DNA from 2 places in the Nonomuraea sp. CX421 genome. Region 1 is predicted to be linked to the other one. Evidence: riboswitches for the same ligand, from Rfam matches in the RefSeq annotation. Region 1 holds a riboswitch; the other holds the start of a gene.

Region 1 (3,390 bases):
CCCTACATGCGCCGGCAGGGCAAGGGCTCGATCATCAACACGGCGTCGTTCGTGGCGGTCATGGGGTCGGCGACGTCGCAGATCTCCTACACCGCCTCCAAGGGCGGGGTGCTGGCGATGTCGCGCGAGCTGGGCGTGCAGTTCGCCCGCGAGGGCATCCGGGTCAACGCCCTGTGCCCCGGGCCGGTCAACACGCCGCTGCTGCGGGAGCTGTTCGCCAAGGACCCGGAGCGGGCGCAGCGCCGCCTGGTGCACGTGCCCGTCGGCCGCTTCGCCGAGGCTGCCGAGATCGCGGCGGCGGTGGCGTTCCTGGCCAGCGATGACGCGTCGTTCATCACGGGCTCGGAGTTCCTGGTCGACGGCGGCATCTCCAGCGCCTACGTCACGCCGCTGTAGTGGGCGGGATCACGCGGCGTCCGGTCATCGGGATCACGACCTACGTCGAGCCGGCGCGCTACACCGTGTGGGATCTGCCGGTCGCGCTGCTGCCGTACATGTACGTGGAGCAGGTGACGGCGGCGGGCGGCCAGCCGGTGCTGCTGCCGCCGGCCGGTGAGCCGGCCTCGCTGGTGGGCCGGCTCGACGGGCTCATCCTGGCCGGCGGGGGCGACATCGACCCCGCGCGGTACGGCCAGGCCGAGCAGCCAACCACCGGCTACATCCGGAAATTTCGGGACGAGGCCGAATTTGCGGTGATGGAGGCGGCCCTGGAAGCCCGGCTGCCGTTCCTGGGCATCTGCCGGGGCCTCCAGGTGCTGAACGTGGCGCTCGGCGGCACCCTCCACCAGCATCTCCCCGACGTGGTCGGCCACACCGGGCACTCCCCCTCGCCCGGCCACTTCGGCGAGCTCCCGGTGCGCCCCGTCCCCGGCACCCGGGTGGCCAAGGCCCTGGGTGACGGCCCCGTCGACGTCCCCCACTATCACCACCAGGCCATCGACCGCCTCGCCCCGGAGCTCACCGTCACGGCCACGGCCGGCGACGGCATCATCGAGGCGGTGGAGCTCGACACGCACGACTTCGCCGTGGCCGTCCAGTGGCATCCGGAGGCGGCCACGGACCGCGTCCTGTTCGAGGCCCTGGTCGCGGCCTGCTGACGGGCGGGCGGGCCTCGCCCGCCCGCATGGGATCCGACGGGGCCGGGACGCGACAACACCACCGTCCCGGCACTAGGCTTGCGGACATCACCGACAAAACCGTGCGGGAGAGCGCCCTGACCGCCATCCAGGGCCCCTGAAGGAGCAAGCCCTCCCCGCGAACCTCTCAAGGCAAAGGACCGCACGGACGAGGTGACCTCTGGAAAGCAGGTCCCGCGCGGCCTCGCCGAAGGTGAAAGTCCGGGCAAATCCTGGGCGAAGCTCTCAGGCATCGATGACAGAGGGGGAGGATCCTGGCATCCGACCCTGCCCTGAGGTGCGACCTATGTCCCGACCGACACCGCTGCGAGACGTTCACGAGAGTCTCGGCGCGACCCTGACCGACTTCGCCGGCTGGCTCATGCCGCTCCGCTACGGCAGCGAGTCCGCCGAGCACAACGCCGTCCGGCAGGCGGCCGGGCTGTTCGACCTGTCGCACATGGGCGAGATCTTCGTGACCGGCCCCCAGGCGGCCGAGGCGCTCGACTACGCGCTGGTCGGGCAGCTGTCGGCGCTCACGCCCGGCCGGGCCCGCTACACCATGATCGTCAACGAGCGGGGCGGCGTGCTCGACGACCTCATCGTCTACCGGCTGGGCGACGAGGAGTTCATGGTGGTGGCCAACGCCTCCAACTACGAGAAGGTCGCGGCGGAGCTGACGGACCGCGCCAAGCCGTACGACGCGGTGGTGGAGGACCGTTCGGAGCAGTACGCGCTGATCGCCGTGCAGGGGCCGCGCGCCCAGGAGATCCTCGCCACGCTCACCGACGCCGACCTCGCCGGGCTCAAGTACTACGCGGGCCTGCCCGGCCTGGTCGACGGCCGGGAGGCGCTGATCGCCCGCACCGGCTACACCGGCGAGGACGGCTTCGAGCTGTTCGTGGCCGCCCAGGACGCAGTGCCGCTCTGGCAGGCCCTGACCGTGGCGGGTGAGCCGTACGGACTGCTGCCCGCGGGGCTGTCCAGCCGCGACACGCTCCGGCTGGAGGCCGGGATGCCGCTCTACGGCAACGAGCTGGGCCCGGAGCTCACCCCGTTCGACGCGGGACTGGGCAGAGTGGTGAAATTCGACAAGCCGGGCGACTTCGTCGGCAGGTCGGCACTGGAGGCGGTCAAGGACACCCCGCCCCGGCGCCGGCTCGTCGGCCTGGTCGCGCGTGGCCGCCGGGTCCCCCGCCACGGGTACCCGGTCACCAAGGACGGTGCCGTCGTCGGCGAGGTCACCAGCGGGGCGCCTTCCCAGACCCTGGGCAAGCCCATCGCGCTGGCCTACGTCGACACCGGGGCCGAAGCAGGTCTGGCCGTGGACATCCGGGGCAGCCATGAACCAGTGGACCTGGTGGAGCTGCCCTTCTACAGGAGGAACAAGTGAGCAACATCCCTGACGACCTGAGCTACACCAAGGAACACGAGTGGGTGGCCGGGCTGGACGACGGCATCACGGTGACGGTCGGCATCACCGCGTACGCGGCGGAGGCCCTTGGTGACGTCGTCTACGTGCAGCTCCCGGAGGCGGGCGCCAGCATCGCGGCCGGTGACTCCGTCGGCGAGGTGGAGTCGACCAAGTCCGTGAGCGAGATCTACGCCCCCGTGGGCGGCGAGATCGTCGAGGTCAACCAGGCCATCGTGGACGACCCGTCGCTGGCCAACAGTGACCCCTATGGCGAGGGCTGGATGTTCCGGGTGCGCGTCGAGGGCGACCCCGAGGACCTGCTGTCCGCCGAGGAATACACAGCGCTCACCTCAGGCGAGTCCTGACCGTCCGCCGGGGCCCTGCCGGGCCCCGGCCCTGCTGAGAGGCGCATCTCCATGGCGATCAGCGTCTTCGACCTCTTCAAGATCGGCATCGGCCCGTCGAGCTCCCACACGGGCGGCCCGATGGCCGCCGCGCACAGGTTCGCCCGCGGCCTGCACGACGACGGCCTGCTGCCGCGGACGTCTCGCGTCGACGCCATCCTGTACGGCTCCCTCGGCCTGACCGGCAAGGGCCACGGCAGCGACAAGGCCGTCCTGCTGGGCCTGTCGGGCGAGAAGCCCGAGCTGGTGGACGTCGACGGCATCGACGCCCGGCTCGCGGAGATGCGCGACTCCGGCACGGTCAAGCTGTACGGCACACGGGAGATCCCGTTCGTGGTCGGCGAGAACCTGGTCTTCGAGCGGAAGATCTCGCTGCCCGAGCACCCCAACGGCATGCGCTTCACCGCCTACACCGACTCCGGCGAGCCGCTGCGCGAGAAGGTCTACTTCTCGGTCG
Region 2 (3,390 bases), on a different contig from region 1:
CGGGCGCGTAGGGGTGGATCGCGGCGAACTCGGGCCAGGTGATGGGCTCCATCTCGGTGGTCGCGTTGAGTTTCATCGTGCACGAGCCGAGCGGGATCATCGACCGGTCGAGCGCGATGTCCTTGTCCTGGAGCCTGCGCAGGTAGCGCAGCATCGCGGTCTCGGAGCGGTGGCTGTGGAAGACCGGGTGGGTCAGGTAGCCGGACTCGCGGGCCAGCGTGGCGGGCAGCCGGTCGAGCCCAGCGTCGGCGGCCAGCTCGTCGAGCTCGGCCCGCGTGCCGGCCTCGTGGCCGAGCACCTGGCCGAAGGCCGCGAGGACGTGTTCGAGCTCGGCCGTCGTGGTCTTCTCGTCGCAGGCGGCGGAGACGTGGTCGGCGTCGGCGCGCCAGAGGTTGACGCCGCGTCCGGCGGCCTCACGCACGACGTCGGCCGCGCGGCCGGGCACGCGGGCCAGCACGGTGTCGAAGAACTCGTCGTGCACGACCTCGACGCCGGCCCGGCGCAGCGCCTCGGCCAGCACGGCGGCGTGCCGGTGCACCCGGGAGGCGATGCGGCGCAGCCCCTCGGGGCCGTGGTAGACGGCGTACATCCCGGCGATGACGGCGAGCAGCACCTGGGCGGTGCAGATGTTGCTGGTCGCCTTCTCGCGGCGGATGTGCTGCTCGCGGGTCTGCAGGGCCAGCCGGTAGGCGGGGTCGCCGTCGGTGTCGATCGAGACGCCCACGAGGCGGCCGGGCATCTGGCGCTGCAACCCCTCGCGTACGGACATGTACGCCGCGTGCGGCCCCCCGAAGCCGAACGGCACGCCGAACCGCTGGGAGGAGCCGATGGCGATGTCGGCGCCCAGCTCGCCCGGGGCGGCGAGCAGGGTGAGCGCCAGCAGGTCGGCGGCGGCCACCACGAGGGCGCCCGCGTCGTGCGCGGCGGCGGCGACCGAGCGGAAGTCGCGGGCCCGGCCGGATGCGCCCGGATACTGCACGAGCACGCCGAAGCACTCGGGCAGGTCGCCGTCGAGGGAGTGCTCGACGAGCGTGATGCCGAGCGGCTCGGCTCGGGTGGTCAGCACCGCCTTGGTCTGGGGCAGCGCGTCGGCGTCGACGACGAACACGGAGCTCTTGGACCGGCCGGCCCGCCGGGCCAGCGTCATGGCCTCGGCGGCGGCGGTGGCCTCGTCGAGCAGCGACGCGCCCGCCACGTCGAGCCCCGTGAGGTCGGTCACCACGGTCTGGAAGTTCAGCAGCGCCTCGAGGCGGCCCTGCGAGATCTCGGGCTGGTAGGGCGTGTAGGCGGTGTACCAGCCGGGGTTCTCCAGCAGGTTGCGCCGGATGACGGCGGGCGTGATGGTGTCGTGGTAGCCCAGCCCGATCATGGAGGTCTGGACGCGGTTGCGGCCGGCCAGGGCGCGCAGCTCGGCGATGGCCTCGTGCTCGCTCGCCGCGGCGGGCAGCGCCAGCCGGTCCTTCGTCCTGATGCCCTCGGGCACGGCCACGGCTACCAGGTCGGCGACCGATTCGAAGCCCACGCTCTCGAGCATGCGCTGCTGCTCGGACTCCGATGGGCCGATGTGCCGGGTCGAGAACGGCGGAAGTGACAGGTCGGTCATGGAGATGCCTCCCGAGGCTGTGGAGACCGGCGCCGGGGCGCGGGCGCGTGCCGGATCTCCCCCTCTGTCATGTCGACCTGAGAGCTTCACCCAGAGGGCTTGCACCGTCGGTGAGACGCGCCTGGCGGACGCGCCTGCTTTCCAGAGTTGCCTCGCCCGAGCGGTACGGGTGCCTGAGAGATTCCGGGGAGGTTGCTCCTTCGGCGCCCCGGTCAGGCCGGGGACTCTCCCGCACGGGGTTGCCAGCTTGTCCTAGATTACTACCCTGTGCGGCGAGCCCGTCGCCGCTGGGCCAGTTCGTCAGCGGGGTGGTCGGCCGGGACGGTGTCCGCGACCGCCGCGCGTTCCCCCGGCAGCTCCGCGAGCGAGCCCTCGACCTCACGCCAGACCCGGCCGAGCGCGATGCCGAACACGCCCTGGCCGCCCTGGAGCAGGTCGATCACCTCGTCGGCCGAGGTGCACTCGTAGACGCTGACGCCGTCGCTCATCAGGGTGATCTGCGCGAGGTCTCCCACCCCGCGGTCACGCAGGTGCTGGACGGCGGTGCGGATCTGCTGGAGGGAGACCCCGGTGTCGAGCAGCCGTTTGACGACCTTGAGCACCAGGATGTCGCGGAAGCTGTAGAGGCGCTGCGAACCGGAGCCCTGAGCGGCCCTTATCGTGGGTTCGACCAGGCCGGTGCGCGCCCAGTAGTCGAGCTGCCTGTAGGTGATGCCGGCCGCCGAACAGGCCGTCGGGCCACGGTAGCCGATGTCCATCGGCAGCGTCGCCGGCTGCTCGTCGAAAAGCAGCCCCTGCTCTCCGGCACGCTGCCGCGCACTCTCACGCCGCACCGGATCTTCCTGGCCGGCCGTCTTTCCCTCGCCGCTGCTGACCGCCACGCGGACCTCCGGCTTTCTCTCATCCCATGGTCTGATCTGGGGGTTAGTAAAGGGCGACCACGGGTTTCACTTGCACCGTAGGACCGTGACCATGCGCAGTCAACGATCCGGCTCGGCGCGTCGTGAAGCGTAAATGCACTGAAATACCTACCCCGCCCTGCCGAAGTCCTCGGGAGTGATCGTGTCAAGAAACTCCCTGAACTTCTCCACCTCGTCCTCCTGGTCGTCAGGGATGATCACCCCTGCCTCCTGGACGACCTCCTCGCTGGCGAAGATGCGTGCCCCGGTGCGCAGGGCGAGCGCGATCGAGTCGGACGGCCGCGCGCTCACCTCCACGCCGTTGGAGAAGACGAGGTCGGCGAAGAAGATGCCTTCGCGCAGGGCGACGATGTTGACGGCACGCAGGCCGACGCCCAGCGCGCTCAGCACGTCCCGGAAAAGGTCATGCGTGAGCGGCCGGGGAGGCGGCTCCTCCGCTTGGGCCAACGCGATGGCCGTCGCTTCGGTCATGCCGATCCATATAGGAAGGAACCGCTCCCCGTGTGCCTCCTTGAGCAAGACGATCGGCTGATTTGTGGGCATTTCTACCCGAACGCCCACGACCTCCATCTGCAACACGGGCTGCTCCGTATCGACCGGCCGGTGACCCGGCACGGCTCATTTCTGGTCCGCTTCTGCAATTCAACGTAACACCCGGTGGGCCTCGAATGTCCCGCCGGTCCGGTTCATCGCCCCAGAACGCCGCGCACCCCCGCGCGCACAAGGGCGGCGTGCAGTTCGAGCAGCAGGGAGGACAACTCCCTGGCGATCTCGTCGGCCTCGCCGATCGCGCCCGGCGCGCGGCGTTTCAGGATCGGCGCGACCGCCTGTTCGACCAGGCCGCTCTCACGCTCGGCCGCCGCCTTG

The links. Region 1 has a riboswitch for glycine ahead of gcvT (glycine cleavage system aminomethyltransferase GcvT). Riboswitches for the same ligand answer to the same signal wherever they lie in the genome.
Region 2: it holds a riboswitch for glycine, as region 1 does, so the genes downstream of both, gcvP (aminomethyl-transferring glycine dehydrogenase) here and gcvT (glycine cleavage system aminomethyltransferase GcvT) in region 1, are expected to answer to the same signal.

What each region holds. Positions count from the first base shown of each region.
Region 1 is NZ_JCADBK010000028.1:63,729-67,118, forward strand. Features, by position in the region: gene AC5L3X_RS33695 (3-oxoacyl-ACP reductase) at 1-396, shown strand, start outside; gene AC5L3X_RS33700 (gamma-glutamyl-gamma-aminobutyrate hydrolase family protein) at 396-1,097, shown strand; glycine riboswitch at 1,192-1,289, shown strand; glycine riboswitch at 1,290-1,388, shown strand; gene gcvT (glycine cleavage system aminomethyltransferase GcvT) at 1,423-2,508, shown strand; gene gcvH (glycine cleavage system protein GcvH) at 2,505-2,894, shown strand; gene AC5L3X_RS33715 (L-serine ammonia-lyase) at 2,946-3,390, shown strand, end outside.
Region 2 is NZ_JCADBK010000010.1:195,318-198,707, reverse strand. Features, by position in the region: gene gcvP (aminomethyl-transferring glycine dehydrogenase) at 1-1,603, opposite strand, end outside; glycine riboswitch at 1,658-1,754, opposite strand; glycine riboswitch at 1,755-1,845, opposite strand; gene AC5L3X_RS20315 (MerR family transcriptional regulator) at 1,864-2,484, opposite strand; gene AC5L3X_RS20310 (bifunctional nuclease family protein) at 2,632-3,102, opposite strand; gene ftsR (transcriptional regulator FtsR) at 3,210-3,390, opposite strand, start outside.